Regions from separate parts of the Saccharopolyspora cebuensis genome, predicted to be linked through region 2. Evidence: riboswitches for the same ligand, from Rfam matches in the RefSeq annotation. Region 2 holds a riboswitch; the other holds the start of a gene.
The links. A riboswitch is a leader RNA that binds a small molecule or an ion and turns the genes downstream of it on or off. The one in region 2 is predicted to bind glycine.

Region 1: it holds a riboswitch for glycine, as region 2 does, so the genes downstream of both, gcvH (glycine cleavage system protein GcvH) here and gcvT (glycine cleavage system aminomethyltransferase GcvT) in region 2, are expected to answer to the same signal.

What each region holds. Positions count from the first base shown of each region.
Region 1 covers NZ_BAABII010000019.1:37,219-62,013, forward strand. The annotation lists gene ABD976_RS25410 (formimidoylglutamate deiminase) at 1-157, shown strand, start outside; gene hutI (imidazolonepropionase) at 154-1,305, shown strand; gene ald (alanine dehydrogenase) at 1,689-2,804, shown strand; gene ABD976_RS25425 (hypothetical protein) at 3,224-3,820, shown strand; gene ABD976_RS25430 (ABC transporter ATP-binding protein) at 3,917-4,897, shown strand; gene ABD976_RS25435 (ABC-2 transporter permease) at 4,897-5,742, shown strand; gene ABD976_RS25440 (ABC transporter ATP-binding protein) at 5,990-9,736, shown strand; gene ABD976_RS25445 (multifunctional oxoglutarate decarboxylase/oxoglutarate dehydrogenase thiamine pyrophosphate-binding subunit/dihydrolipoyllysine-residue succinyltransferase subunit) at 10,245-13,883, shown strand; gene ABD976_RS25450 (SDR family NAD(P)-dependent oxidoreductase) at 14,080-14,754, opposite strand; gene ABD976_RS25455 (DUF6104 family protein) at 14,975-15,151, shown strand; gene ABD976_RS25460 (Acg family FMN-binding oxidoreductase) at 15,447-16,433, opposite strand; gene ABD976_RS25465 (PucR family transcriptional regulator) at 16,645-18,183, opposite strand; glycine riboswitch at 18,281-18,385, shown strand; glycine riboswitch at 18,386-18,480, shown strand; gene gcvH (glycine cleavage system protein GcvH) at 18,531-18,899, shown strand; gene ABD976_RS25475 (FKBP-type peptidyl-prolyl cis-trans isomerase) at 19,067-19,393, opposite strand; gene ABD976_RS25480 (OsmC family protein) at 19,506-19,637, shown strand; gene ABD976_RS25485 (arginase family protein) at 19,831-20,652, shown strand; gene ABD976_RS25490 (YidH family protein) at 20,660-20,980, opposite strand; gene ABD976_RS25495 (YidH family protein) at 20,982-21,368, opposite strand; gene ABD976_RS25500 (subtilase-type protease inhibitor) at 21,421-21,840, opposite strand; gene ABD976_RS25505 (MFS transporter) at 22,077-23,369, shown strand; gene ABD976_RS25510 (MerR family transcriptional regulator) at 23,391-24,107, opposite strand; gene ABD976_RS25515 (CaiB/BaiF CoA transferase family protein) at 24,191-24,795, shown strand, end outside.
Region 2 covers NZ_BAABII010000017.1:90,974-96,943, forward strand. The annotation lists gene ABD976_RS24160 (WXG100-like domain-containing protein) at 1-818, shown strand, start outside; gene ABD976_RS24165 (hypothetical protein) at 815-1,765, shown strand; gene ABD976_RS24170 (hypothetical protein) at 1,806-1,958, opposite strand; gene ABD976_RS24175 (acyl-CoA dehydrogenase family protein) at 2,172-3,350, opposite strand; gene ABD976_RS24180 (TetR/AcrR family transcriptional regulator) at 3,452-4,087, shown strand; glycine riboswitch at 4,639-4,728, shown strand; glycine riboswitch at 4,729-4,839, shown strand; gene gcvT (glycine cleavage system aminomethyltransferase GcvT) at 4,956-5,970, shown strand, end outside.

The sequences.
Region 1 (24,795 bases), on a different contig from region 2:
GGTCGAACTCACCGACGTGCCCGCCGTCGCCCGGGCCGCCGACGTCCGCGACGTCGTCGTCGGCGGCGAGCACGTCGTCCGCGACCGCGCGCACCGCACCATCGACGTCCCGGCCGCGCTGCGCTCCGCGATCGACGACCTGCGGGAGGACCCGTGACCAGCACCGCCATCACCGGCATCGGCGAACTCACCACCCACGACCCCGAGCTCGGCACCCCGCGCGGCGCCGCCCTGGTCCTCGACGGCGAGCGGGTCGCCTGGGTCGGCCCCGACCACCGGGTACCGCCCGCCGACACCCGCGTCGACGTCGACGGCGCCGCCGTGCTGCCCGGCTGGGTCGACAGCCACACCCACCTGGTGTTCGCCGGGGACCGCACCGACGAGTTCGCCGCGAGGATCGCCGGGGAGCCCTACCGGGCGGGCGGCATCGAGGTGACCGTGCGCGCCACCCGCGCCGCCACCGACGAACAGCTCGCCGCGACCCTCCGGCGGCACCTCGACGAAGCGCTCGCCCAGGGCACCACCTGCGTCGAGACCAAGACCGGCTACGGGCTCACCGTCCACGACGAACTCCGCGCCGCCCGGATCGCCGCGACCGCCGCCGACGAGGTCACCTTCCTCGGCGCCCACGTGGTGCCCCAGGACACCGACGACTACCTCGGCCTAGTCTGCGGCGCCATGCTCGACGCCGTGCTGCCGCACGTCGGCTGGTGCGACGTGTTCTGCGAGCGCGGGGCCTTCGACGCCGAGCAGTCCCGCCGGGTGCTGCGCGCCGCCCGCGCCCGCGGCCTCGGCCTGCGCGTCCACGGCAACCAGCTCGGCCCCGGCCCCGGCGTGCGGCTCGCCGTCGAGGAAGGCGCCGCCAGCGTCGACCACTGCACCCACCTCGAACCGTCCGACGTGGAGGCGCTGGCCGGGTCCGGGACCGTCGCGACCCTGCTGCCCGCCTGCGACCTGTCCACCCGGCAACCCCTGCCGCCCGCCCGCGCGCTGCTCGACGCCGGAGCCGTCGTCGCCCTCGCCACCAACTGCAACCCCGGCTCCTCCTACACCACCTCGATGGCGCACTGCGTGAGCACCGCCGTGCTGCAGATGGGCATGAGCGTCGCCGAGGCCGTGCGGGCCGCGACCTGGGGCGGGGCGCGAGCGCTGCGGCGCGACGCGGGCGACGGCGCCGTCGGCGTGCTCCGCCCCGGCGCCCGCGCCGACGTGCACGTGCTTGACGCGCCGAGCACGACGTGGCTCGCCTACCGGCCCGGCGTCCCCCTCACCCGCACCGTCTGGCGCCTCGGCGTCCGGCGGTGAGGGGTGGCAGCAAAGGAACTTTGCTGTCACGGGTGGCAGCAGGGGAACCTTCCTGTCATGGGTGGCAGCAGGGGAACCTTCCTGTCACAGGTGAGAGGAAAGTTCCCCTGCTGCCACTCACCCCGCACGTCGGTTGAAGCGCCCGGACCGGGACGGCTTCGGCGCGGGTCACCAGCACTGCGCCGGCGTGATCGTCATGATCGGAATCGGTCGGGGGAGCGCCCGTGCGGTGGCTCGTCGCGCGGTTCCCTGGATGGCCGAATCGTGTCCGCCTACTTGTGCTGTGCGCACAAACGCAACGGGCGAAGCTCATCGCGCGGGCATGATGCGACCGCTCCGCATGCGGTGGAAGGTGGGATCCAACATCAACGAAAGGACTCGCCGTGAAGGTCGCCGTACCGCGCGAGATCAAGAACAACGAGTACCGGGTCGCGATCACCCCGGCGGGAGTCCACGAGCTGGCTTCGCGCGGGCACGAGGTCTTCCTCGAGGCGGGCGCCGGTGCCGGGTCGGCCATCCCGGACGAGGACTACCTCGGGGCGGGGGCCACGGTCCTACCGGATGCCGACGAGGTGTGGTCGCAAGGCGACGTGGTCCTCAAGGTGAAGGAACCGATCGCCGAGGAATACCCGCGGATGCGCCGGGACCAGGTGCTGTTCACCTACCTGCACCTGGCGGCTTCGGCGGAGCTGACGGAGGCGCTGCTGGCGTCCGGGACGACCGGCATCGCCTACGAGACGGTGCAGAACGCCGCGGGCGCGCTTCCGCTGCTGGCCCCGATGAGCGAGGTCGCGGGCCGACTCGCTCCCCAGGTCGGAGCGTATTCGCTGATGACGCCCGAGGGTGGTCGCGGGGTGCTGCCCGGCGGCGTCCCCGGTGTCCACCCCGCGCGGGTCGTCGTGATCGGTGGCGGGGTCGCCGGGCTCAACGCCGCCCGCGTCGCGCTCGGGCTCGGTGCCGATGTCGAACTGCTGGACACCAACGTCGACAAGCTCCGCGACATCGACCGCGACTTCGCCGGACGCATCCGGACGGTGACGTCCAACCGGTACTCCGTCGAGAAGTCGGTCCGGGCGGCCGATCTCGTCGTCGGTGCCGTGCTCATCCCGGGCGCCAAGGCCCCGACGCTGGTGTCCAACGAGCTCGTCTCCACGATGAAGCCCGGCAGCGTGCTGGTGGACATCGCGATCGACCAGGGCGGGTGCTTCGCCGATTCGCGTCCGACCACGCACGACGCACCGACCTACCGGGTCCACCAGTCGGTCTTCTACTGCGTGGCGAACATGCCGGGGGCGGTGCCCAACACCTCCACGCACGCGCTGACCAACGTCACCCTCCCGTACGTGCTGCGGATCGCCGAGCAGGGCTGGCGGCAGGCCGCCCGCGAGGACGCCGCGCTGGCCCTCGGGCTCAACGCCCACGGCGGCGACCTCGTCAACCAGGCGGTAGCCGAGGCGCACAGCCTCTCCAGCACCTCGCTGGCCGCCGTGCTCGGCTGAGCAGGGATGACAGCAGGGGAACTTTCCTCCCACAGGTGAGAGGAAGGTTCCCCTGCTGTCACCTGTGACAGGAAGGTTCCCCTGCTCGCAGCTGCTGAGGAAACACCGAGGGTCATGGCCTTCTCCGCAGCGGTGCTCGGCTCGTCGCATCCTGCGCGGATGCGGGGGCGCACTGCGGTGCGGTGGAAGGGCGACGGTGCGTGAGGAAACGTTCACCTCTAGGGGGCGGCCCGCTCAACCGGCCTGGGGGTTACCGGGAGCAGGCCGCCACTTTCAGTGTACGGCAGCTTCCTTCCTCTGCCGACGTTTCGGACCTGCTCTTCCGCCGGTCGGTCCGGACCCGAATCGATAAGCACTCGATAGGGTGAGCATCAGGCGTCACCCGTGCAGGCCTGGATTCACCGTGCCGATGTCACCCGTTGGAGTCGATCGCTGACCCGATCGGGCTCCCCGTCGTTCCGGCGAACGGCGGCTGCGACGAGCGGGGAGGCGATGTGGAGCACGGGACGCTGCGCAAGGCGGTCCTGGACCGATTGGATGACCTCGACCGGGTGGCCACCGATGGTGCGGTCGAGATGCTGCTCCCGGTGGCGCGGGCCGAGCTGCCGCGGCTCGCGGAGAGCATGCGGGCACTGCTGCGGGACCACCGCCCGGATTCCGACGGCCGGTGCCGGAACTGCCTCGTGCGGGCCCGGCCGTGGCCGTGCCGGGTGTGGTCGACCGCGCACCGGCAGCTCGTCGTCGAGCACTCCGCGGTCCCGCACCGCCGCGCCCTGCGGTTGCGCCGCGCGGTCGAGCCGACCGCGGTGGTCGACCCGGTGCTGCCCGAGGTGCAGGCCACCATCGTCACCGAGGGCGGTCGCGGCCCGAGCGACTGGGACACCGAGGAGTTCACCAGGCCGGAGCTGACGACGCCGCCGCCGAACCCCACTCCGGTCGGCGGGCACCTGGAAACCGCGCACGAGAAGATCCACCGGGCCTCGGTGGTCGACCGGGACATCCGGTGGCCGCCCTGAACGTCGCCGCGAAAACGTCCACTCCGCACGAGTCGCTGAGCGGCGTCGGGCAGGATGGGGCCGAGGCCACGACCGACCGCGACGATGGAGGAGCGTGTGCACGATGGCAGCGGCCGGATCCTGGTGCAGGGTCTGAGCAAGGATTTCGGCCCCGTCCACGCGGTGCGGAACCTGGACTTCGCCGTGCACCCGGGGACGGTGACCGGGTTCCTCGGCCCCAACGGCTCGGGCAAGACCACGACGCTGCGGATGATCCTGGGGCTGGTGACACCGACGGCGGGGACCGCGACGATCAACGGGGTGCCGTTCGAACGGCTCGCCAATCCCGGAACCATCGTCGGTGCGGTGCTGGAGGCCCAGAGCTTCCACCCGGGGCGCACCGCCCGCAACCACCTGCGCAGCTACGCGGCCGCGATGAACGTGCCGGACGCGCAGGCCGACCGGGTGCTGGAACTCGTCGGCCTGGCCAGCGCCGCCCAGCGCAAGGCCGGGACGTTCTCGCTGGGGATGCGGCAGCGGCTGTCGCTGGCGACCGCACTGCTCGGCGACCCGCAGGTGCTGGTGCTCGACGAGCCGGTCAACGGGCTCGACCCCGAAGGCATCGCGTGGCTGCGCAACTTCCTCAAGGCCTTCGCCGCGAACGGGCGGACGGTGCTGGTCTCCAGCCACCTGCTGCGCGAGATGGAGCACACCGTCGACCACGTGGTGATCGTCAGCCGCGGGGAGTGCGTCTACAACGGTCACCTCGACGAGTTGCGCGCCGCCCAGCGCGCCCGCGTCCTCGTCCAGGCCGGTGACCCGAACGCCCTGGTCGCCGCGCTGCACCAGGAGTCCTTGACGGTCGAGCACCTGCCGGACGGTCGGCTCGCGGTGACCGGAGCCGACGCCCCCCGGGTGGCCGACCTCGCGCTGCAGGCCGGTGTCGCCCTGTACGGGATGCAGGAGGAGCGCGTCGACCTGGAGCAACTGTTCTTCCAGCTCACCCAGGGCCAGTACGGCGGAGCGCAGATCCAGCAGCCGGGTCAGTGGGGCCCGCCCGGCGGTGCCGGCTTCGGCGGCCCCGGAGGGGGCTACTGATGCGCGGGCTGGTCAAGGCCGAGATCCGGAAGATCTTCACGATCAACCTGTGGTGGGGGCTGCTGATCCCCGTCGTGGTGCTCAGCTTCGGCGCGGGATGGCTCGGCACCGCGGTCGGCACCATCAACGAGCTGGAGTCGATGCTGGGCGCCACGTTGCCCATCGGGCTGCTCACGGTGTCGATGTCGACGAACTTCAGCACCATCTTCGCCGCGCTGTTCGGGGCGCTGGCCGTTTCCGGCGAGTACTGGAACAAGAGCATCACCACCAGCTACCTCACCGGGAACCCGCGCGGCGCCGTGCTCGGGGCGAAGCTCATCGTCTACACCGCCATGGGCCTGCTCTACGGGATCGCCAACGTGGTGTTCGCCAGCCTCGGCGGACTCGTCGGCGCCGGGCTCGACGGGTTCGGCAACCCCGCCGACTGGTTCACCGTCGGCGCGGCCGGGCTGCTGTCGATGGTGCTGTGGACGCTGCTCGGGGTCGGGTTCGGTGCGCTGGTCGCGAACTCCGTCGCCGCGATCCTCTCGCTCGTCCTCTACCGGTTCGCCTTCGAGTTCATCGTGTCGGCGTTCCTGATCGGGTCGGGCACCGGCGTCGACGCGTACCTGCCGGTCGCGGCGGGCAGCGGCATCGTCGGCAACCTCGCCGTCCCGATCTTCATCAGCGCCGTCGCCGGGGCCGACGAGCCCTACGTCCCGGCGGAGGTGTTCGAGCTGCTGCACTTCTTCGCCGGGGGCAGCTACGGCAACCCGTGGTGGGCGAGCCTGCTCACGTTCATGGGCTACACCGCCGCCATCGCCGCCGGCGGCTGGCTGCTCAGCCGTCGGCGCGACGTCACCTGAGGTCTGGCAGCAGGGGAACCTTCCTCCCACGGGTGACAGGAAGGTTCCCCTGCTGTCATGCGTGACAGGAAGGTTCCTCTGTTGTCATGGGTGACGGGAAGGTTCCCCTGTTGTCACGGGTGACAGGAAGGTTCCCCTGCTGCCACCTGTGACAGGAAGGTTCCCCTGCTCGCACCTGCGGGTGGTGGGCGGGCGACGCCCGCCCGGGCCGGGCTGCGACGTCGGGGGCTCGGCATAGGCTGGCGGGGTGAGCGACTCCGGTGATCCCCGCCAGCACCGCGGCGGCTGGATCCGTCGCCTCTTCGCCGCGTGCCGTCGGCATCCGGTGGCGCTCGCGCTGGCGCTGGGCGCCTCGGTGACGGCGGTGGGGCTGGAGGCGGCGGTCCCGCTGCTGACGAAGGTCGCGGTGGACGACGCCGTCGCGGGCGGCTCGGATCGCCTCGGGTGGGTGGTCGCCGCGCTGCTGGCCCTGGGGGTGTTCCGGTTCGGGGCCGCGTTCGTGCGCCGGTACACGGCGGGGCGGCTGGCCCTGGACGTGCAGCACGACCTGCGGCGCGCGGTGTTCGGGTCGGTGCAGCGGCTGGACGGCGGCAAGCAGGACGCGCTGCGCACCGGCCAGGTGGTGTCCCGCTCGATCAGCGATCTGCAACTGGTGCACGCGCTGCTGTCGATGGTGCCGCTGGCGGCGGGCACGCTGGTGCTGGCGGTGATCGCGCTGGCGGCGATGCTGTGGCTGTCCCCGGCGCTGACGGTGGTGGCGCTGGTGGTGGCGCCGCTGATCGCGGTGGTGACGGCGCGCAGCAAGAAGCGCCTGTTCCCGGCGACGTGGGCCGCGCAGCAGCGGGCCGCCGACATCGCGCAGCAGGTGGAGGAGACGGTCTCCGGCGTCCGGGTGGTGAAGGGCTTCGGGCAGGAGGAGCGCGAGGTGTCCCGCCTGGAGCGGCGCGCGCGCACCCTGTTCGGCGCGCGGCTGCGGGCCGCGCGGCTGACCGCGCTGCCGACCGCCAGCCTGGCCGCCCTGCCGTCGGCGGGCCAGGTGGGCGTGCTGGGCCTCGGCGGCTGGATGGTGCTGCAGGACCAGGTGAGCCTGGGCACGTTCGTGGCCTTCGCGGGCTACGTGTCGATGCTGGGCGGACCGGCGCGGATGCTGTCCAGCGTGGTGATCCAGGCGCAGCTCGCGCGGGCGGGCGTCGAGCGGATCCACGAGCTGATCGATTCCCGGCCGGACGTCCGCGACGCGCCGGACGCCGTGTCGCTGCCGGACGCCCCGCTGGAGGTGCGGCTGGACGGCGTCGACTTCGGCTACACCCACGACCAGCCGGTGCTGCGGGACGTGTCGCTGCGGGTCCGGCCCGGTGAGACGGTGGCGGTGGTCGGACCGGCCGGCTCGGGCAAGTCGACGGTGTCGCTGCTGCTGCCGCGCTTCTACGACGTGCACGCCGGGTCGATCACCCTCGGGGCGGCGGGGGAGCCGGCGCACGACGTCCGGCAGGTGCGGCTGGACTCGCTGCGCGGCGCCGTCGGCGTGGTGTTCGAGGAGGCGTTCCTGTTCTCCGACACGATCCGCGGCAACATCGCCTACGGGCGGCCGGACGCCTCCGAGGCGGAGGTGATCGCCGCCGCCGAGGCCGCCGAGGCGCACGGGTTCATCAGCGAGCTCGCCGCCGGCTACGACACGGTGGTGGGCGAGCGGGGCATGACGCTGTCCGGCGGGCAGCGGCAGCGGGTGGCGCTGGCCCGGGCGCTGCTGTCCCACCCGCGGGTGCTGGTGCTCGACGACGCCACGTCGGCGGTGGACCCGACGACCGAGGCGGCGATCCACGACACCCTGCGCTCGGTGACGGCGCAGCGCACCACGCTGCTCATCGCGCACCGGCGCTCCACCTTGGCGCTGGCCGACCGGATCGCGGTGCTCGACGAGGGCCGGATCGTCGACGTCGGCACCGAGGCGGAGCTGCGCGAGCGCTGCGCGCTGTTCCGCGGCCTGCTGGCCGGGCCGGGGGAGTCGCTGGACACCGCGACCGCCGAGCGCACCGCGATCCCGGGCCCGGACGGCATCACCCCGGAGCTGTGGCCGGAACCGGCCGAGGAAACGGGCGGGGAACCGGGCGGGGGCGCGGCGGCGGTCTCGCGGGGCGCCGACGGGCTCGCGGTGCCGCCGACCGCGGAGCTGCTGGAGGGCGTGCGCCGGTTGCCGCCCGCCCGCGACGAGCCGCCCGCGTCGACCACCGACCAGACCGCCCCGGACCCGCACTTCCGGCTGTCCCGGATGCTGCGCGCGCTGCGCTGGGGCCTGGTGCTGACGGTGCTGCTGGTCGCGGGCGACGCGGCGACCACGGTGGCGCTGCCGTCGCTGGTCCGCCACGGCATCGACGGCGGGGTCGGCACCGGTGACGTCTCGGTGCTGTGGCAGATGACCGCGGTCGGCGCGCTGGTGGTCGTCGCCGGGTGGCTGTTCGTGCGGTTCCAGACGGTGGTCGCGGCGCGCACCGGGGAGACGCTGCTCTACCGGCTGCGGCTGCGCAGCTACGCGCACCTGCAGCGGCTCGGCCTGGACTACTACGAGCGGGAGCAGGCCGGGCGGATCATGACCCGGATGACCACCGACGTCGACGCCCTGTCGACGTTCCTGCAGACCGGCTTGGCGACGTTCGTGGTCAGCGCCCTGACGCTGGTCGGGATCGCGGTCGCGCTGCTGGTCACCGACCTGTCGCTGGCACTGGTGGCGATGTCGGTGCTGCCGGTGCTGCTGGTGGCGACGGTGGTCTTCCGCCGGGTGTCCTCGCGGGCCTACGCGGAGGCGCGCGAGCGGGTCAGCACGGTCAACGCCGACATGCAGGAGAACGTCTCCGGGCTGCGGGTCGCCCAGGCGCACCGGCGGGAGGACTACGCCGCCGACCAGTTCGCCCGGCGCAGCGACGCCTACCGGCGCTCCCGGCTGCGCGCCCAGCGCTACATCGCGACGTACTTCCCGTTCGTGGCGCTGCTGTCCGAGATCGCGCAGGCCGTGGTGCTGGGCGTCGGCGCGGCGCGGGTCGCCACCGGCGGGCTGACCCCGGGCGTGCTGGTGGCGTTCCTGCTGTACCTGGGCATGTTCTTCTCGCCGGTGCAACAGCTGTCCGGCGTGTTCGACAGCTACCTGCAGGCGCGGGTCGGGCTGCGCCGGATCGCCGACCTGCTGCGCACCCCCACCTCGGTGCCCGCCCCGGCCGACCCGGTCGCGGTGCCGGAGCGCTTCGCCGGTGCGGTGGAGCTGGACGAGGTCACCTTCCGCTACCCGGGCACCGAGCGCAGCGCCGTGCGCGGGGTGTCGCTGCGGATCGAACCGGGGGAGACGGTGGCGCTGGTCGGGGCGACCGGTGCGGGCAAGTCCACGCTGATCAAGCTCATCGCCCGGTTCTACGACGTCACCGAGGGCGCGCTGCTGGTCGACGGCACCGACGTGCGCGGCTGGGACCCCACCGCGTTCCACCGGCGGCTGGCCGTCGTCCCGCAGGAAGGCCACCTGTTCAGCGGTGACGTCGCGGACAACATCGGGTACGGGCGGCCCGGCAGCGGTCCCGCCGAGATCGAGGCCGCCGCGCGGGCGGTGGGGGCGCTGCCGGGGATCGCGATGCTGCCCCGGGGCTTCCGGCAGGAGGTCGGCGAAGGCGGGCGCGGCCTGTCCGCGGGGCAGCGGCAGCTCGTCGCGCTGGCCCGCGCCGAGCTCGTCGACCCCGACGTGCTGCTGCTCGACGAGGCGACCGCCGCGCTGGACCCGGCGACCGAATCGCTGGTGCTCGACGCCAGCGACCGGCTCGCCGCGCACCGCACGACGTTCGTGGTGGCGCACCGGCTGGGCACCGCGGCGCGGGCCGACCGCATCCTCGTGGTGGACGGCGGCGAGGTCGTCGAGCAGGGCGACCACGCCGCGCTGCTCGCCGCCGACGGCCGCTACGCGCGCCTGTGGCGGGCCTCGGACGCGTCCCGCGCCGAGCACGGGCAGCGGGTGTGAGCAACGGAACTCTGCGGGTTTCGGAGCCGGTGGAGCCACTTGATCGTGCTCGTGAACGATTCAGCGCGGCCCCCGTCCCGGGGTGCGGACGTCCGCGGTGGAACTCGGCGCGTCGCCGACCGGTCACCCTCCGCGTTCGGCGTGCACGACCCGGACGCCGGCGTCCGCCGTGCGGGAATGTCCGGTGCGGCGGAAACGTCTTACCGGTGGCGGGCGACAATCCACGGGGAGTACCTGGCGGCGGTGGGCGGGCGATCGTAGGGGCGAGCACCCGGCGTCCGCGTGAGCCGAACGGGGGAGAACCGGTCCCACCTCGGCTTTCCTGATCGATCCTGTGGTCGGGCCGAGTAGCCGGGGGTGGACCACTCGTGCTGGCCGCGCCCGTCGGACCGCTAGCCTGGTACTCGAGTGTGTCTGTAAATCACGAGCAGATGGATCGAGGCGAACGCGAGCCGTGTCCAGCAGCCCTGCGTCACAGTTCGGCCCCAACGAGTGGTTGATCGAGGAGATGTACGAGCGGTACCTCCAAGATCCTTCCGCCGTAGACTCGGCGTGGCACGAATTCTTCGCCGACTACAAGCCGGGCCAGGCAACCGAGAACACCGCGGCCGGCGCCGCAGCGACCCGGGGGGCGACCGCGTCGGGCACCGCATCGTCGAGCGCCGGGTCCACCGGGACCGCGACCGCGGCCGCACCACGCACCGGTGCCACCAACGGCCAGGTGCCGACATCCCCGAACGCCCCGGCGGCCAAGCCCTCACCGCAGCAGGCGGCCAAGGCCGCCCCGGTGAAGCCGTCCGAGGGCGCCGAGGTCAAGACGCTGCGCGGACCCGCCGCGGCCATCGCCAAGAACATGGACCAGTCGCTGACCGTGCCGACCGCCACCAGCGTGCGCGCGGTCCCGGCCAAGCTGCTGTTCGACAACCGCATCGTCGTCAACAACCACCTCAAGCGGAACAAGGGCGGGAAGGTCTCCTTCACCCACCTGATCGGCTACGCGCTGGTCCGGGCGGTGCGCGACTTCCCGAACATGAACCGCCACTACGGCACGGACGCCAAGGGCAAGCCGGCCGTGGTCACCCCCGAGCACGTCAACCTGGGCCTGGCCATCGACATGCCGGGCAAGGACGGGTCGCGCAACCTCGTGGTCGCCTCCATCAAGGGCTGCGAGGACATGAGCTTCTACCAGTTCTGGCAGGCCTACGAGGACATCATCCGCAAGGCCCGCAGCGGCGCGCTCACCGCCGACGACTTCGCCGGCACCACCCTCTCGCTGACCAACCCCGGCCCGTCGGGCACCAACCACTCGGTGCCGCGGCTGACCGCCGGGCAGAGCGCGATCATCGGCGTCGGCGCCATGGACTACCCGGCCGAGTTCCAGGGCGCCAGCGAGAAGGCGCTGGTCGACATGGGGATCAGCAAGATCGTCACGCTGACCTCCACCTACGACCACCGGGTGATCCAAGGCGCCGAGTCCGGTGACTTCCTGCGCCGGATGCACGAGCTGCTGCTCGGCGAGGACGGGTTCTTCGACGACATCTTCGCGTCGCTGCGCATCCCGTACGAGCCGATCCGCTGGGCCAAGGACATCCCCGAGGGCGCCGTCGACAAGACCGCCCGGGTGCTGGAGCTCATCGACGCCTACCGCACCCGCGGTCACCTGATGGCCGACATCGACCCGCTGAACTACCGGCAGCGCAAGCACGAGGACCTCGACGTCCTGTCGCACAGCCTCACCCTGTGGGACCTGGACCGGGAGTTCGCCGTCGGCGGGTTCGCGGGCAAGGAGCACCTCAAGCTGCGCGACGTGCTCGGCGTGCTGCGCGACTCCTACTGCCGCACCGTCGGCGTGGAGTACATGCACATCCTCGAACCCGACGAGCGCGAATGGCTCCAGCAGCGGGTCGAGAAGCCGCACACCAAGCCGGAGCCCTCCGAGCAGAAGTACATCCTGTCCAAGCTCAACGCGGCCGAGGCGTTCGAGACGTTCCTGCAGACCAAGTACGTCGGGCAGAAGCGCTTCTCGCTGGAGGGCGCCGAGACCGTGGTCCCGCTGCTGGACGCGGTGCTCGACACCTCCGCGGCCCACGAGCTCGACGAGGTCGTCATCGGGATGCCGCACCGCGGCCGGCTCAACGTGCTGGCCAATATCGTCGGCAAGCCGATCTCGCAGATCTTCCGCGAGTTCGAGGGCAACCTCGACCCGGGCCAGGCGCACGGCTCCGGCGACGTGAAGTACCACCTCGGCGCCGAGGGCAAGTACTTCCGGATGTTCGGCGACGGTGAGACCAAGGTGTCGCTGACCTCCAACCCGTCGCACCTGGAGGCCGTGGACCCGGTGCTGGAGGGCATCGTCCGCGCCAAGCAGGACATCCTGGACAAGGGCCAGGAAGGCTTCACCGTGCTGCCGGTGCTGCTGCACGGCGACGCCGCGTTCGCCGGGCAGGGCGTGGTCGCCGAGACCCTGAACCTGTCGCTGCTGCGCGGCTACCGCACCGGCGGCACCGTGCACGTCATCGTCAACAACCAGGTCGGCTACACCACCGCGCCGGAGCACTCCCGCTCCAGCAAGTACTGCACCGACGTGGCGAAGATGATCGGCGCCCCCGTGTTCCACGTCAACGGCGACGACCCCGAGGCCTGCGTCTGGGTCGCCAAGCTGGCCGTGGAGTACCGGCAGGCGTTCGGCAAGGACGTCGTGATCGACATGGTGTGCTACCGCCGCCGGGGTCACAACGAGGGCGACGACCCGTCGATGACCCAGCCGCAGATGTACGACGCCATCGACAAGATGCGCAGCGTCCGCAAGGTCTACACCGAGTCCCTCATCGGCCGCGGCGACATCACCGTCGACGAGGCCGAGAAGGCGCTCAAGGACTACGCGGCCCAGCTCGAGCACGTCTTCAACGAGGTGCGCGAGCTGGAGAAGCACCCCGCCGGGCCGAGCCCGTCGGTCGAATCCGAGCAGCAGATCCCCAAGGGCCTGGCCACCGCGATCAGCCGGGAGATGCTCACCCGCATCGCCGAGTCGCAGACCGGCCTGCCGGAGGGCTTCACCCCGCACCCCCGGGTCAAGCCGGTGCTGGAGCGGCGCACCAAGATGGGGCGCGAGGGCGGCATCGACTGGGCCTTCGCCGAGCTGCTCGCCTTCGGCTCGATCGTCATGGACGGCCACCCGGTGCGGCTCACCGGCCAGGACAGCAGGCGCGGCACCTTCGGGCAGCGGCACTCGGTGCTCATCGACCGCAAGAGCGGCACCGACTACACCCCGCTGCAGAACCTCTCCGAGGACCAGGCGAAGTTCCTCGTCTACGACTCGGCGCTGTCGGAGTTCGCCGCCATGGGCTTCGAGTACGGCTACTCGGTGGCCAACCCCGACGCCCTGGTGGCGTGGGAAGCCCAGTTCGGCGACTTCTTCAACGGCGCGCAGTCCATCATCGACGAGTTCATCTCCTCCGGTGAGGCCAAGTGGGGCCAGCGCTCCGACGTCGTGCTGCTGCTGCCGCACGGCCACGAGGGCCAAGGGCCGGACCACTCGTCGGCGCGCATCGAGCGGTGGTTGCAGCTCTGCGCCGAGGGGTCGATGACGGTCTCCATGCCGTCCACCCCGGCGAACTACTTCCACCTGCTGCGCAGGCACAACCTCGACGGCATCCACCGCCCGCTGGTGGTCTTCACGCCCAAGTCGATGCTGCGCCTGAAGGCCGCGACCAGCTCGGTCGAGGACTTCACCGACAGCAAGTTCGCCTCGGTGATCGACGACCCGGCGCAGCCCGACCCGGCGTCGGTCCGCCGCGTCGTGTTCTGCTCCGGCAAGCTCTACTACGACCTGGCCGCGGCCAAGGAGAAGGGCGGCCACACCGACACCGCCATCGTGCGGCTGGAGCAGCTCTACCCGCTGCCCCACCGCAAGATCGGCGCGGTGCTGGAGCGCTACTCCCAGGCCACCGAGTTCCGGTGGGCCCAGGAGGAGCCGGCCAACCAGGGTGCCTGGCCGTTCCTCGGCATGGCGCTGCCCGAGCAGTTCCCGCAGCTCCTCGGCCGCCTGCAGCGGGTCTCGCGGCGGCCGATGGCCGCCCCGGCCACCGGCCTGGCCAAGGTCCACGAGGTCGAGCAGGCGGAGGTCGTGCAGGCCGCCTTCGCCTGACCCGCACCAGCCACGGGCCGCCGGTTCCCCGGAACCGGCGGCCCGTTGTCGTGCGGCGGCTGGCAGCAGGGGAACCTTCCTGTCACAGGTGGCAGCAGGGGAACCTTCCTGTCACGGATGGCCGTGCTGGCGGGCGGGTGACAGCAGGGGAACTTTCCTCCCACGGATGACAGGAAGGTTCCCCTGCTGCCACCGCTCACACCGTGGAGTAGAGGCGCTCCGGCTCCGCCTGGGTGGTGTAGAGCTCCCAGTAGACCTCCGCGATGGTCTCGGCGGAGGTCTCCGGTCCGCCCTGTCCGATGAACGTGGCGAGCGGGACGTGCGCGGCGTAGATGCCCTTGTCGGCGAGCGAGGCGTTGAGCGCGAGCGCCCAGTTCCGCAGGGCCGCCCCGGCGATGCCGACGTTGCCCATCGGCGGGAACACGAGCGTGGACGAGGCGCCGGTGGTGAACAGCAAAGTGCCGCTACCTCGCTCGATCATCCCGGGCAGCACCTGCCGGGCCGCGGTGACGGCTCCGTAGACGTAGTGCTCCACCTGCGGCTGGATGTCGGCCACGGTCACGTCCAACGCGTGCACCGGTGCGAGCCGCGGATCGGTGGCACCGCTCGGCGCGGGGGAGTACTCCAGCACGTCGACGGTGCCGTACCGGCGTTCGACCGCGCGCAGCGCGTCGATCAGCGACGGCCGGTCGCCCACGTCGGCGGGGAAGCCTTCGGCTTCGACGCCGTCCCCGGCGAGGTCGCGGGCCAAGGCGTCGAGGCGTTCGGCGTCGCGGGCGAGCAGGGCGACCTGGAACCCGCGGCGGCCGAACCGGCGGGCGAGCGAGGCCCCGAGCCCAGGTCCCGCTCCGACGATGGCGATGGTGGGCATCCGTTCCCCTCCCCGATCGGTGGCTCGTCCACCACGGTGGCCGAACACCCCGCCAGCCGCTCGTCGAGGACGTGGCGCTCCACACCGGACCGAGGGGGCCGCGGTGATCGGTCCCGAACCGGTGTGGACACTGTCCCTACCGGCGGGGCCGATCGTTCCCCGACCGGATCCCCGACTAACCCCGCTCGCCAGATGCGTGCGCCCCCATGAGGAGGAATCCGTGTACTTCACCGACCGCGGCATCGAAGAACTGGAGGACCGTCGCGGCGACGAGGAGGTCACGCTGTCCTGGGTCGCCGACCGGATGCGCGCCTTCGTCGACCTCAACCCGGAGTTCGAGGACGCCACCGAGCGGCTGGCCACCTTCCTCGCCCGCGACGACAGCGACGAGGACTGACCCGCCGGACCATCGCTGCAGCGTGCGACGGGACCGGCCGGGTGCTGCTCGGTGACTCCCCACGCTCGTTCGACGCCGTGGGCGGGTGGCGGGCGATGAACCCGCTCCCGGGCCGTGCGGGGTGTCGCCGACGAACTCGCCTCCCGGGAACGCCAGTGCGCTCGTCACCCGCCGCTCGTCGTCGGCGACGGTCGGCGGGGTCGGCGCGGTTCACCTTCCGGTACGTCGCAGCGCGTGCAGGGTTCCCGCAGCCGGGAGCTGGCAGCAGGCGTCGCGAGCGCGGTGGACCAGGTGCTCAGGGAGACGGCTCGACGAGCAGCTCGGCGGGGTCGCGGCGCGGCGTGGCCGGCACGGGAGAGCCGAAGCCCAGCCGCAGCACCGCCTTCGGTCGCAGCGTCCCGCCGAGCAGTCCGCACAACGCGTCGCGGGTCTCCGGCACCTCCACGACCTGCGACAGGAACGAGGCGCTCAGCCCCAGCCCGGTCGCGGTCAGCAGCATGCGCTGCACCGCTTGCCCGGCCCGCACGTCCGCCTGCCAGTCGACGCCGCCGACCGCGACCACCACGATCAGCGGGTCGTCCTCGAAGTCCTTCCCCGGGACCCTCGGTCGCGACGCGCCCGCCGCGAAATCCCGCAGCACCCACTCGTCCTGCGGTTCCGGCTCCGGTCCGGCCGACTCGACCGGGACACCCCGGCGCTCCTCCCCGGACCGCCCGGTCCACCGGGCCAGCTCGGCGCGGAACCCCGGATCGGCGGACTGCGCGGCGTGGGCGCGGTGCACCAGTTCGATCAGCCGAGCGCGTTCGGCGCGGTCCACCACGTGCAGCACCGCCCCTTCGGCTTCCACCGCTCCGGCGAGAGCGTGCTGGGCGCTCGTCGGCACCGCATCGGCCCGGAACGGCCGCCGGTTGGTGCGGCGTGCCTCGATCGACCGGAACAGGCCGTCAACACCGTCCGGACGTGACGTCGCGGCCACCCGCGCCAACAGCGTCGAGTCCGCCGCGGGGCGAGGCGGCAGCACCACCGCCGCGTCGACCCCGTGGTGGGCGAGCGCGACCCGCAGGGTGAACAGCGCCGCACCGCACCCCAGCCGCAGTTCCGCATCACCCGGATCGGTGTGCGGCAGGCGGGTCGTCGGGTCCGCGTGCAGCTCCAGCACCTCGGGGCACAGCGCGAAGCGCCACGGTTGGACGTTGTGCAGCGAGGGCGCTCGGCCGGCCAACTCGACCACCTCGCGCACCTGCTCGGCGGTCAGCCCCAGGGCGGGGCGGAATGCTGTCATCACGGCCTTCCCCGTCGCCGCCTTCGCGCTCGTCGCCACCGTGGCACAGTCCACCGGCCCCTGCCATCGCGGCGGCGGGGTGACGGTGGCAGCAGGGGAACCTTCCTCCCACCGATGGCAGCAGGGGAACTTTCCTCGCACAGATGACAGCAGGGGAACTTTCCGCTCACCGGTGACAGGAAGGTTCCCCTGCTGCCATGCCGCCGGTCGGCTACCGGTCGCGGGCCCAGCGGTCGGTGGCGAGCTGGATGAGCAGGGCGGTGCGGACGTCCGGGTCGTCGAGGTCGACCGGTGCGATCTCGACCAGGCGCTTCATGCGGTAGCGGAACGTGTTGGGGTGCACGCGGAGCTCGTCGGCCGCCGCGCGCGGCCGTCCGGGGTGGCGTAGCCAGGCGTGCAGGGTGCTGAGGTAGTCGGTGCCCTGTGCGCGATCGTGCTCGCGCAGCCGTCGCAGTGGACCGAGAGCGCCGATCTCGGGTCCGGCGACGGAGGCGCGATGCACCACCACCCGGTGCCACACCTGCTCGTGCACCGCGACCGGGCCCGGGACCCGCCCGCCGCGCAGCAACCCGATCAGCTCCTCGGCTTCGGCTCGCGAGTCCGCCAGGTCGCTCACCGGGGACGGGCCGCCGACTGCGATCAGCGGTCGGTTGGGCGACCGGTCGTCCAGCAGCGCGGCGCGCAGCGCGGGCCATCCGGCGTCGTCGTCGGGGACCACCGCGTAGAGGAGCGTGCCGATCTCGGTCAGCAGGGGACGTTGTCCGACGCCGCGGTCGAGGCGTTCCCACGTCGACAACCGGTGCGCCTCGGCGGGTGCGTCGCCGGAGGCGACGTCGATGGCGACGACCCGGTGCGGCCGGTCGCGCACGGCCAGTTCGTCCGCCGCGGTCCGCCACCCCGCGCGGCCTTCCAGCAGCAACCGGACCTGTTCGGCGGTGCGCTGCCGTTCGGTGTCGGCGAGGGACCGCCAGCGCAGCAGTTGCAGCGCGACCAGCGGCGCGGTCTCGGCGAAGGCGGCCGCCCGTTCCTCGCCGACCTCGTCCGGGACCACCGCCCACATCGACCCGAGCAACTCGCCGCCCACCCGCAGCGCGACGACCAGGCGGGGCAGCGTGCCGTCCTGCTGGGCTGGTACGAAGATCGTCGCGCTGCCCTTGCTGAGCTGCCGGAACGTGCCGCGCGCCCGGAATTTCGCGAGCACGTCGGCGGGCTGGCCGCGTCCCATGATCGTCGACACCCGGGCCGGATCGATCATGTCCTGCCGCGCGGAGTACGCGAGCACCTGCGAGCGGGCGTCCTCGATGGTCACCGGCGCGTCCACCACCTCGGCGACGGCGTCGGCCAACCGGAACAGGTCGTCGCGCCCGCCGCTGAGCGGGTCGCCGTCCGATCCCTCGGCCAGCGCCGCGCGGACCAGCCACACCAGTTGGGCCCACGCGGTCCCGGAACGCACCTCGACCAGCGCGATCTCGGCCCGCTCCGCGGCCGCGACCACGACCGGCCGCTCGGCCAGCGGTGGTTTGAGCAGCACCGCCGCTGCGTCGAGGTCAGCGCACGCGCGTACCAGTTCCGCGGCGTCGGCACCATCGGTGACCGCCACGCCCAGCACGAGATCCCCCGTTCCGGCGGACGGTCGTTCACCCGGTTCGGCGATGACCACGTCGGTGACGCGGCGCGTCGGATCCGGAACGACCACCGGGCGCAGCAGGGCCGGGCTCATGCGATCGAGCAGCTCCCGGACGCCGCGCACCCCTGTCCCTTCCTCCGGCCCACCGGGCGGGAGGCATTGACACCCGGGCAGGCGCGATTATCGTTGCTGAGCACGTCGACAATCGCATATCGGCCGATGACCCCGGGCGGGAGAGCCCTTGGCCGCTCACCGAGCGCGACCACGGCGCCGAAGGAGCAAGACTCCCCGCACACTCTCAGGCACCCATGACCGTCCGGGCCAGGCAACTCTGGAAAGCGCGCGTCGACGAGGACGCCCACCCACGGTGCAAGCTGCTCGCGCGGCGAAGCTCTCAGGTTCCGAAACAGAGGGGGAGGCCCAGCACACCCGGGCACCCGCGTGCCCCTGAAGCGATGGAGCCTCCCGAGATGACCCTGCCTGCCAACCTGAGCTACACCGAAGAGCACGAGTGGATCGAGGACCGCGACGAGCTGGTCCGGATCGGCATCACCCAGCACGCGGCCGAGGCCCTCGGCGACATCGTGTACGTGCAACTCCCCGAGGTCGGCGACACGATCGAATCGGGCCAGTCCTGCGGTGAACTGGAGTCCACCAAGTCGGTCAGCGACCTGTTCGCGCCGGTGACCGGTGAGGTGGTCGCCGTCAACGACGCCGTCGTGGACGATCCCGCGCTGGTCAACGCCGAGCCCTTCGGCAGTGGCTGGCTGCTCGAGGTGCGCGTCACCGCGAGCGGCCCGGTCCTCACCGCCGAGCAGTACGCCGAACTCATCGGCTGACCGGTTCCGGGCCTGTTCGCGCGCGAGCAGGGGAACCTTCCTGTCACGGATGCGAGCAGGGGAGCTTTCCTCCCACCGCTCGTGCGGCCGCGCGCGTCCGGCCTCGGTTGGCAGCAGGGGAACCTTCCTGTCACGGGTGAGAGGAAAGTTCCCCTGCTCGCACCTGCTCAGCCGATCCCGACCAGTTCGACCTCGAAGTGCAGGGTCGCGGCGGGCGGGATGACCGGCGGCACGCCGCGGTCGCCGTAGGCCTGGTGCGGCGGGACCACGAGCTTGCGGACATCGCCGACGCGCATGCCGACGACGCCCTTGTCCCAGCCCTCGATGACGTGCCCTTCGCCGAGCGGGAACACCAGCGGCTCGCCGCGATCCCGCGACGAATCGAACTTGCTCCCGTCGGCCAGCGTGCCGACGTAGTGGACGTGCACGGTGTCGCCCGGCTTCGCCTCGGCGCCGTCGCCCGCGGTGACTTCCTCGATCTGCAGCTCGGCCATGCGGTACCTCCTCTGGTGCAGTCGGCACATCCGATCACACCTCGGCAGGGGCGGCGCGCCCACGGCACGGGTCGGCATCGGCGACAACGGTGCCGGCGGGTTCCAGCTCGGCGTGGCACTGGTCGTCTCGGTGCTGGGTGTGGAGCGCGAGCACGCGCAGCGGCTCGTCGAGAAGGCCGATTCGGTGTGCCCGTATTCCAATGCGGTGCGCGGCAACGTCGACATCCGGCTCGAGGTCGCCTGACGGTCCGGTTCGTCCGCTTCGGGTGTGGCAGCAGGGGAACCTTCCTGTCACCGGTGAGAGGAAAGTTCCCCTGCTGCCACCCCGCGGACGTCAGGCATGACAGGAAGGTTCCCCTGCTGTCACACCCGGTGGTTGCATGGCTATGCGCGGTGAGCAATAGTCATGTCCGGAGTCGGTGAGGGGGAGGACGCCCGTGGCGGTCGTCGAGTTCGCGCAGTGGCAGGCGTCGGCGTCGCCGACCGCGCGCCGGTTGCGCGAGGGTGCTGGGCTGCTGTCCGCGATGCTGCCCAGCGGCACGCCGGTCGCGGTGCCGGTGATGGAAGCCACCGGGGTCACCGGCGAGGGGGTGCACCACGTCGACGTGCTGGCCGCGAACCTCGCCGCCGCGCGGGTGGCGGTCGCCCAGGCGGGCGGCGGTCCGCTGATCACCGTCGGTGGCGACTGCGGCGTGGACCTCGCGCCGGTGGAGGCGGCGCACCGCCGCTACGGCGCGGGCTTGGCGGTGGTGTGGTTCGACGCGCACGCCGATCTGAACACGCCGCGGTCCTCGCCGTCGGGGGCGTTCAACGGCATGGTGCTGCGCACGCTGCTGGGCGAGGGCCCGTCCGGGTTGCTGCCGGAGAACCCGCTGGCCCCGTCGCAGGTCGTGCTGGCCGGGACCCGGGACCTCGACCGGGGCGAGATCGACTGCATCGACGCGCGCGGGATCGCGGTGGTGCCGCCGGAGCAGGTGGCGCGCCCGGACGCGGTGGGCGACGCGGTGCGGGCGGGGACCACGGCGGTGCACCTGCACGTGGACCTCGACGTGCTGGATCCGGACATCGTCGGCTCGGTGGGCACGCCGGTGCCCGGCGGGTTGACGGCCGACGAGCTGCTGTCGTCCGTCGCGGCGCTGGCCGCCCGGTTCGCGGTCGCCGGGCTGACGATCGCCGAGTACCAGCCGACGGATTCGCGCGACCAGGACCTGCTGACCGGGCTGGTGCCGAAGCTGGTGTGCTCGGCCGGGCTGGCGTAGCGGCGGGTCAGGACAGCGCGACGTAGACCAGGCCGCAGAGCGCGACCAGGCAGGCCAGCGCGGTCAGCGCCGCGGGCAGCCTGCCGTCGGGCAGCGGCTGGTCGGCGCGCACGCTGCGGTCGACGCGGAGGTGCCTGCGCCAGGCGAAGCCGGCCACGCCGACGGCCAGCGGCAGGGTCGCTGCCGCGCAGAGGGCGGCGGCGAGGGCGCTGACGTGCACGATGAACCGCAGGAACACCAGCATCCCGACGGTGAAGGCCAGCGCGGTGCGCAGCCAGGCGAGCGTGGTGCGCTCCACCTGGAGCCCGGGGTCCCAGGGTCCGAGCACGTCAGAACCCGGTGACCAGCAGCAGCACGCAGGCGGCCAGCCCGATGACGCCGAGCCCGTAGCCCAGCACCGGGGCGAGCCGGGGCGCGGGCAGCGGGCCGCCCCGGCGCAGCGCGCGTTCGGTGTTCATCCAGCGGGTGAACGCGGTGGCGGCGCACAGCACCCCGCCGAGCAGCAGCAGCACGGCCAGGGCGGTGCGCAGCGGTTCGGGCGCGGGGCTGACCGCGTTGAGCGCTTCGACGCCGACCCCGGCGGCCATGAGCGCGAGCGCGGTGCGGATCCACGCCAGGAAGGTGCGCTCGTTGGCCAGGGTGAAGCGGGCGTCGGGTTCCTCGCCGGACTCGTAGAGCCGCCGTGGCCAGCGGGAACCGGATGGTGCGTCGGACATGCCCCCACGCTAGCCGTACCGGTGCCGGGCCTCGGCCCGGCACCGGAACCGGTCAGAAGGCGAAGACCTCGCCGGTGCTCGACGTCGCGACGCAGTCGTTGGAGAAGGTCTGCTCGAACGAGACCGGCTTGCCGCGCCAGGTGCCCTGGGCGGTGACCGTCACCGGCTGGTAGATCAGCGGGCACATCTGTGCGGGGCGGGACTCGGCCAGCGCGGTGAGGTCGCCCCGCACCCCGGCCAGGTCGGTGCAGGCCGCCTCGGCGTTGGGGTGGGTGCCGCCCGCCGGGTCGCAGGTGAGCAGGGCGGTCCGGGATGCCGCGCCGGGCTCCGCGGTGCTGCCGACCGCCTCGCCGTGCACGGCGAGGCGCAGCGCGCTGATCGGTTCGGGGGACGCCGCCGCCGGTGCGGCGACGGCGCCGGCGAGCGCCGCCGTGGCGAGCAGCGTGCGGCCGATCAGCCGTGGTGCAGGCATGTCGTGGTTCCTCCAGGTCGATGTGAGCGGATTCGCCTCTCCCTATCGCCCCGGCCGCCCACCTCGTCGCAGGAATGTCGCGAGAACACCATTTCGTGTGACGCCCGATCCGGTTTTGGTTACCGGGCGTGCGTGAAATCGGCGGGCCTTCGCTCGAAAGAACCGCTCTCCGGCGAGCGGGCATCGAGTACCTTCCCGGGAGCCGGATGTGATCATCGGCACGGGAGGGAGGACCGATGGCGACGACGCCGTTGGCCCCGGACCGCACCGCCGTGCGGAAGGCGGCGTTCGCCAGCGCCGTCGGCAACACGATCGAGCTCTACGACTTCCTGATCTACGGCACCGCCGCCGCGGTGGTGTTCAACCACCTGTTCTTCCCCGCCGGCGATCCGTGGGTCGGTGCGCTGCTGGCCTTCGCCACCTTCGGCGCCGGGTTCTTCGCCCGCCCGCTCGGGGCCGCGGTCATCGGCCACTTCGGCGACCTCGTCGGCCGCAAGCGGATGCTGGTGATCACGCTCAGCGTCACCGGGGCGTGCACCGCGGCGATCGGCGTGCTGCCGACCTACCAGGAGGTCGGGGTGTGGGCACCGCTGATGCTGGTGGCGTTGCGCCTGGTGCAGGGCTTCTTCCTCGGCGGTGAGCAGGGCGGTGCGGTGCTGATGGCCGTGGAGCACGCGCCGCCGCACCGGCACGGCTGGTACGGCGGGTGGACGTTCCTCGGGTCACCGGCCGGGATGTTCCTGGCCACCGGCGTGTTCGCGGCGGCGGGCGCGGTCTCCGGCGACCAGTTCCTGGTGTGGGGCTGGCGGATCCCGTTCCTGCTCAGCCTGGTCCTCGTCGGGGTCGGTCTCTACGTGCGGCTGCGGCTGGCCGAGAGCCCGGAGTTCGCCCGCATCCGGGAACGCGGCGAGCGCGCCCGCACCCCGGTGGCCGAGGTGTTCACCGGGGCCTGGCGGCAGGTCCTGCTCGCCGCCGGGGTCAACCTCGGCTTCAACACGTTCATCTTCATCCTCACCACGTTCCTGCTGACCTACGGCACCGAGGCGCTCGGCGCCCCGCGCGACCTGATGTTGCTGGCCAGCCTGTGCGGGTCGGCCGCGCAGATCGCCGGGATCCTGCTGTTCGCGCACCTGTCGGACCGGCTCGGCCGGACCCGGGTGATGCTCGGCGGCGGGATCTTCCTCGCGCTCTACGCGCTGCCGATGTTCCTCCTGCTCGACACCGCCGAACCGGCGCTGATCGTGCTGGCGATGTGCCTGGGCTACGCTGGATCGGCCGCGGTGTTCGGCCCGATGGCGGCGTTCTGCGCGGAGCTGTTCCCGACCCGGGTCCGCTACACCGGGGTGTCGCTGGGGTACCAGAGCGGGTCGGTGCTCGGCGGTGGGCTCTCGCCGTTCGTGGCGACGGCGCTGCTCGGCGTCGCGGGCGGGGCGTCCTGGCCGATCGCCGCCTACCTCGTCGGCGGGGCGCTGGTCACCGTGGTGTGCCTGGTCATCACGGGCGATCCGCGGCGCTGGGCCCGGGAGTGACCGGCCACCGACCCGGTGCGGTCAGACGTGGTCCCGGATGACCCCGTTCACGGCCTGCTGGAAACCGTTGACCAGCACCTGGATGGTCAGCGGCCGGAGCTGGTCGGTGACCTCGCGGACCCGCTCGCGCTCCTGCTCGGGACGGCCGGCCTCGACGTAGGGGCGCAGCACGTTGGCGACGAACAGCTCGCGCAGCTCGGTGGCGATCTGGGTGGTGTGGGAGTCGACGATCTCCTTGGCGCGCACCAGCATGTCCAGCGGCAGCCCGAGGTCCAGGATCTGCAGGCCGAAGCCGAGCATCGCCGGGTTGGGCAGCCGCAGCCGCTCGTCGTCGGGGAGGCGGGCCAGCACGCCGAGTTCCACGAGCTGGTCGATCCGGTCGTCGTCGAGGTGCCTGCCGCAGCGGCGGTCGAGCTCGTGGCGGTCGAGGTCCTCGCTGTGCTCGTCGGTCCACGGCGCGATCAGCGCGCGGTGCAGCGCCAGCTCGTCGGGACCGGCGTCGGCGGGGATGCGCTCCAGGTGCCGCTCGATCGCCGACAGCGTGAACCCCAGCGCCTGCAGGTCCCGGACGAGGTCGAGCCGGGCCAGGTGATCGGCGCCGTAGACGCCGAGCCTGCCGCGCAGCCGGGGCGGGGGCAGCAGCCCGCGCGAGGCGTAGAACCGCACCGTGCGCACGGTGATCCCGGCGCGCTGGGCCAGTTCGTCGATGGTCAGCTCGGCGTCGGCGGTACGGAGCATGGCCGCCACGCTACTCCTTGACCGCTGTGACACCAACGGTGTAACACTGATCGCGTCGCATCGGTGCGGACCGGAGGTGGGCGATGGGCGGCGGACCGCTGGCCGGGATCAAGGTCGTGGAGCTGGCCGGGATCGGTCCCGCCCCGTTCTGCGCGATGCTGCTCGCCGACCTGGGCGCCGACGTCGTCCGCGTCGACCGGCCCGGCGCGGGCAGCGACCGCCACGACCTGCTCAACCGGGGCAAGCGCTCGGTGGTCGTGGACCTCAAGCAGGAGCGCGGTGCCGCCGCCGTGCGGGCCCTCGCCGCCCGCGCCGACGTCCTGCTCGAAGGGCTGCGGCCCGGGGTGGCCGAACGCCTCGGCGTCGGCCCGCGGGACTGCACCCGGGACAACCCGGCGCTGGTCTACGGGCGGATGACCGGGTGGGGGCAGGACGGCCCGCTGGCCAGCACCGCCGGGCACGACGTGGACTACATCGCGCTGACCGGGATGCTGCACGCGATCGGCCGCGAAGGCGGGCCGCCGCAGGTCCCGGCGAACCTGCTCGGCGACTTCGGCGGCGGCGCGCTGTACCTGGCCGTCGGGGTGCTCGCCGCGCTGCTGGAAGCCCGCGGCAGCGGTCGCGGGCAGGTCGTCGACGCCGCGATCGTCGACGGCGCCGCGCACCTCGGGTCGATGCTGTTCGGCTT
Region 2 (5,970 bases):
AGCTGCGCGACCGCGCCGCTCCCCCGGCGCGCGCGGTCGCCGCCCACCACCGGGGCCGCGCGGTGGACGCCTTCACCGCCCGGTGGGCGGAGCTGGAACCGCGGGTCGCGCTCGGCGCGGCGGCGGCGCACCAGGTCGCCACGGCCGTGGACGCGCTGGCCACGGCCACGGGCGTGACCAAGGGCACCGCCGTCGAGGTGCTCGCGGCCGGGCACGCCCAGCGGGAGCGGGTCCGGCACCAGGCCGCCGGAGCGGTCGTGGCGCCCCTGATCAGCACGCTGCTGCGGATGCTGGCCAACGCGCTCCGGCCGCTGCTGCACCGCCTCGGGCAGCTCCTGCGCTCGGTGGCCAGGACGGTGCTCGACGTCGCCAAGCGCGCGTTCCAGAGCATCGTCGACTTCGTCGAGTCCCTCTTCGGCCCCGAACCACCGCCGCCACCACCGCCGGTGCCACCGCCCCCGCCGCCACCGGAGTACCGGCGGGACGGCCCCCTCCCGCACGCCCGAGAACTCATCGCCAACGGTTCGGAGTGGACCGAGCCGGGCCGAGGACGCGGCGGCCGGAAGCTGCCGAAGGAAGCCGACCCGAACGAGGTCCTCTTCCTGCGGAATCCACCTGGGACGGGAGCGATCACGAGCTACTCCGTCTACGACGAACGCGGCTTTATCATCAAGCGCGTCGACATCGTCGGCACGCACGGGGGCATGACCGGGCACGTGCACGAGTTCTCGTTGCACACGAACCCCAAGACCGGTGAGGTCCACGTCGGACAATCCGAGGTGCGGAACGCGGAAGAACAGGAAACGGACTACCGATGAATGAGCAGGACGGTGCCGAGCCCCGTCGTTTCCCCAGCTTCCTGGACCCGTGGCGCAAGACGAACGGTCCCGGGTTCACGCCGCTCAGCTTCCTCGGGTGGGGCGGCGGGATCGAATTCGTGCTCGCCGCCCAGTGGCTGTTCCGCCCGGAGTTCATCGAGCACCGGGGGGGCATGTTCTTCTCGGGATCCAGCGCCGACGACAGCGGCGACCGGCGGCAGGCGATCGACACGTTCTTCAGGAGGTTCGACGATCGGATCGACCTCGTGGAACGGCACTCGAACCTGCTGTCGCTCCAGGACCTCTTCGGCAACGATGACCTGGAGCCGCACGATGCGGACCTGTCCACGCTCGTGAACACCCTCGCCGACTGCTGGCGGGCGTTGCTGGCCGCCGAGTTCCCGGACCGGGAGTTCGTCGTGGAGGTGTTCGACGACCCCGACGAGCCCTACGACCCGCAGATCACCTTCCACCGCCGTCCGCCGGAGCCGATCGTGGTGCACGACCTGCCCCCGGGGCGGCTCGCGCCGGTGGACGGCGAGCCGGTGGCCGTGCACCTGGACCTCCCGCCGTCGCTGCACGGGGCCTTCACCGGGCGGGAGCGCAGCGCCGTGCTGGACGCGCGCGGCGGTCCGGACCTGGGTGCGCTGCTGGGCGCCCTGACCCCCGGAGCGGCGTCGGTGGAGGGGGCCCTGACGGGATCGGGGTGCGAGGCGGTGCTGGTCACCGGCTTCGAGCAGCTGTGGGTGAAGAACCGGCCCGCCGCCGAGGCCCTGGTGCGCGGCCTGGTCCCGGCGCTGCGCACGGCGCGGGCGGCCGGGGCCACCGCGCACGTGGCGCTCGCCGACCTGGCGGCCGACACCGTGGACGCCGTGGTCGGGCTGCTGCGGGACGTTCCCGCCGGGAGCGGCCCGGTGCCGGTGGTGCGCTACGCGCCCGGCGCGTGAAAACGACCCCCGGGCGGACCGGGGGTCGCGGAAGCCTCGGTCAGTGGCCCTTGCCCTTGCCGAACAGCTTGTTCTTGACCTGGTCGATCTTCTCCTTGTTCTTGGGGTCGGAGGCGTACTTCTTCGCCTGCTCCATCGCCTTGCGGCCCTGCGGGCTGCTGGCGAACTGGCTGACCTTCTTGAACAACGACATAGCGTCTCCTCAGCTCCGGCCGGGCGCGGTCGAGCCGCGATCAACTCCACCCCCAGGGTACCCACTCCCGGCCGGCTCCCGACGATCTCGGCGAACCGCCCACCGGCCACCGCCCCACCAGCACCTCCCATTTCACCCGGAAGGGGAATGAGCGAGGGGCACCTGCATCCGACTGTGCCGGATGAAGGTACCCCCTGACCAGGGACGGGACGGTCAGCCGAGGGCGCCGGAGACCGAGGCGTGGCCCTTGAGGAGGTTGCGGGCGATGGTGCGGCGCTGGATCTCGTCGGTGCCCTCGAAGATCCGCAGCAGCCGCAGGTCGCGGTACCAGCGCTCGATGGGCAGCTCCTTGGTGTAGCCCATGCCGCCGTGCATCTGGAGCACCCGGTCCACGATCTCCCCGGCGCGGGTGCCGCCGTAGAGCTTGGCGATGGACTGGGCGTGCCGGGAGTCGCCGCCCTGGTCGACCTGCCACGCGGCGTGCAGCACCAGCCAGCGCAGCGCCTCGATCTCCACCGCGGAGTCGGCCACCATCCACTGGATCGCCTGCCGCTCGGCGATCGGCTCGCCGAAGGTCTCGCGGGTCTTGGCGTAGTCCATGCCCATCTCCAGCAGCCGCTCGCAGGCGCCGAGGGCGTGCGCGGGCAGCAGGTACCGGCCGCGGCCGATCCACTGCATCGCCAGCCGGAAGCCCTTCCCGACCTCGCCGAGCACGTTGCGCTCGGGCACCCGGACCTCGTCGAACACCAGCGCGGCGGGGCGGCGCTCCCACGGGCCCATGATGTCGATCGGCTCGGACTTCCAGCCCATGTCGCGGTCGACGAGGAAGCAGGTGACGCCGCCGTCGGCCCCCTTCTCCCGGTCGGTGACCGCGAACACCATCACGAAGTCGGCGTCGATGCCGCCGGTGATGAACGTCTTCTCGCCGTTGACGACCCACTCCGAGCCTTCCTTGCGCGCGGTGGTGCGCAGGTTCTTGGCGTCGGACCCGGCGCCCGGCTCGGTGATCGCGAAGCAGGACTTGCGGGTGCCCTCGATGGTGGGCAGCAGGTACTCCCGCTTCTGCTCCTCGTTGGCGTGGTAGAGGATGTTGTCGGCGTACCCGCCGAACCGGAACGGCACGAAGGTGCGGCCCAGCTCGACCTCGATGAGCGCCGACATCACGGCGGAGAGGTCCATCCCGCCGTACTCCTCCGGGGTCTGCACCCCCCAGAAGCCCGCCTGCTTGGCCTTGTCCTGGAGCTCCCGCTGCTCGTCCTTGGTGAGGCCGCGCTCGCCGGCGCGCTCCCGGCGCAGCACCTCCGGCTCCAGCGGCACCAGCTCGCGCTGGACGAAGTTGCGGACCCAGTCGCGGATGTCGCGCTCGGTCTCCGACAGCGAGAAGTCGACCATGGGGCTTTCCTTTCCGCGCCCTGTGACTAACGGCGTTAGTTTTATGGGAGTCTAGGACCGCCGCGACGAGGCCCGCAAGGGTGTTCCGAGGAGGAGGGACCGTGCCCCGCCCCAGCAATCCCCTGCTGTCGCCGGACCGCATCCGGCTGGCCGGTCTGGAGATCATCGACGAGCTCGGGCTGGAAGCGCTGTCCATGCGGCGGCTCGCCGACCGGCTCGGCGTCAAGGCCGCGTCGCTCTACAACCACGTGCCCGGCAAGGACGAGCTGCTGCACGAGATCGCCGACGGCGTGATGCGCGCCGTGGACGTCAGCGGCTTCGAGCAGGACTGGGCGACCGGGCTGCGCACCTGGGCGCGCTCGTTCCGGGCCGCGCTCATCGCGCACCCCCACCTGGTCCCGTTCCTGGCCTCCGGCCCGGCCCGGCGGGAGACCGCGCTGCGCCGCGCCGACGCCGTGCACGGCGGGCTCACCTCGGCGGGCTGGCCGCAGCGGTACGCGACGATGATCGGCGCCTCCACCAAGTACCTGGTGGTCGGCTCGGCGATGGGCTCCTTCTCGGCCGGTTTCCCCGACGAGGCGGAGGTCTACGACGAGCGCTTCCCCCACCTGGACCGGGCCCACCTGCTGCGCGAGCACGCCGCCGAGATCGACGCGGACAGCTTCGAGCTCGCACTCGCCGCCCTGGTCGACAGCCTGACCCGCCTCCACCACGACCTCACCACCAAGCCCGACTGAGCCACCCGACCGCCACGGGCTCCCGTTCACCCGTCTGCGACCTGAGTGAGGGGCACCCTTGCCCAAGTAACTCGGACAAGGGTGCCCCTCACTCACTTCACGAACGGGCGAACGCTCCTGCACTCGCGCACAAGAAGCACCACCGCCAGGCAAGCGGCGCCAGCCGCTTCCAGCCGAACCCGCAAGCTCGCCCAACCGCCGTCAGGCAAGCGGCGAAAGCCGCTTACGTCTTGCCCCACCTGAGCAACCGGCACCGCCGCGGGTTCTCAGCGGTCTTCTCGCGAGGACGCCCTGACGCTGTGTACGTGGTTGGTACATGAGGAAGGGCGCCCGGAGCGAGAAGGCCGCTGAGGTTCCGCCACCCGCACCGTCACGCAACCGGACCACAACACCTTCCCGACGAGAAGGCCGCTGAGGTTCCGCCACTGGCACCGCCACGCACAAGGACCACCACACCTTCCACCTGAGATCACCCTCGCGTTGTGTTGACTGGCTTCCCGCACCTCCGTAGCGTCCGAATCCGACCGGCCCACAACTCAAGACCGCGCCGACGACGTCGTGCGGGAGAGACCCCACGTCACGGGGCGCCGAAGGAGCAATCTCCCCAAGAAACTCTCAGGCACCGGCACCGCGCGACAGCAGGCGAACACGGAGAAAAGCAGGAGCCCCGCTCCTCGCCCACGGTGCAAGCCGCCCGGTGTCCTGGCGCCGGACCGCGGTGAAACTCTCAGGCCAATGACTCCGGGGAGACCCCGACCAGCGCGAACCCGCGCAGGTCGACGTCGGGGTGCCCCGGATATGGTTGTGCTTCGCGCGGCTGACCGGCCCCTCGTCCGCCGACCCGCGCCCACCAGGAGGAGCCATAGCCATGTCGTCGCCACGACGGACCCCGCTGCACGAGGTGCACGAGTCGCTCGGCGCCACCTTCACCGAGTTCGCGGGCTGGCGGATGCCGCTGCGGTACTCCGGTGACACCGCCGAGCACCACGCCGTGCGCACCGCCGCGGGGCTGTTCGATCTCACCCACATGGGCGAGCTCCGGATCAGCGGCCCGCAGGCCGCCGAGGCCCTGGACCACGCGCTGGTGGCGAAGGCGTCGGGGATCAAACCGGGCCGCGCCCGCTACACGATGCTCTGCGACGAGCGGGGCGGCGTGCTCGACGACCTCATCGTCTACCGGCTCACCGAGCAGGAGTACCTGGTGGTGGCCAACGCCGCGAACGCCGCGGTGGTCGCCGCCGAGCTCGCCGAGCGCGTCGGCGGGTTCGACGCCGAGTTCGCCGACGTCTCCGAGGAGTACGCGCTGCTGGCGGTGCAGGGCCCCCGCGCCGCCGCGATCCTGGCCCCGCTGACCGACACCGACCTCACCGAGGTCAAGTACTTCGCCGGCTACCGGAGCGCGGTGGCCGGTCACCCGGTGCTGCTGGCCCGCACCGGTTACACCGGCGAGGACGGCTTCGAGCTGTTCACCGCGCCGGGCGACGCGGCGGCCATCTGGCAGGCGCTGACCGAGGCGGGCGCCGAGCACGAGCTGCGGCCCGCCGGGCTGTCCTGCCGGGACACGCTGCGGCTGGAGGCCGGGATGCCGCTGCACGGCCACGAGCTCTCCACCGAGCTGACCCCGTTCCACGCCAACCTGGGCCGCGTGGTCAAGCTCGACAAGCCGGGCGACTTCGTCGGCAAGGCGGCGCTGGCCGCGGTCGCCGAGCAGCCCACCGCGCGCACCCTGGTCGGGCTGACCACCGACCAGCGCCGCGCTCCCCGGCACGGCTACCGGGTCCTCGACGACGCGGGCACCGAGGTCGGCGAGGTCACCAGCGGTGCGCCGTCGCCGACGCTGGGGCACCCGGTGGCGATGGCCTACGTGGACCGGGCGCACAGCG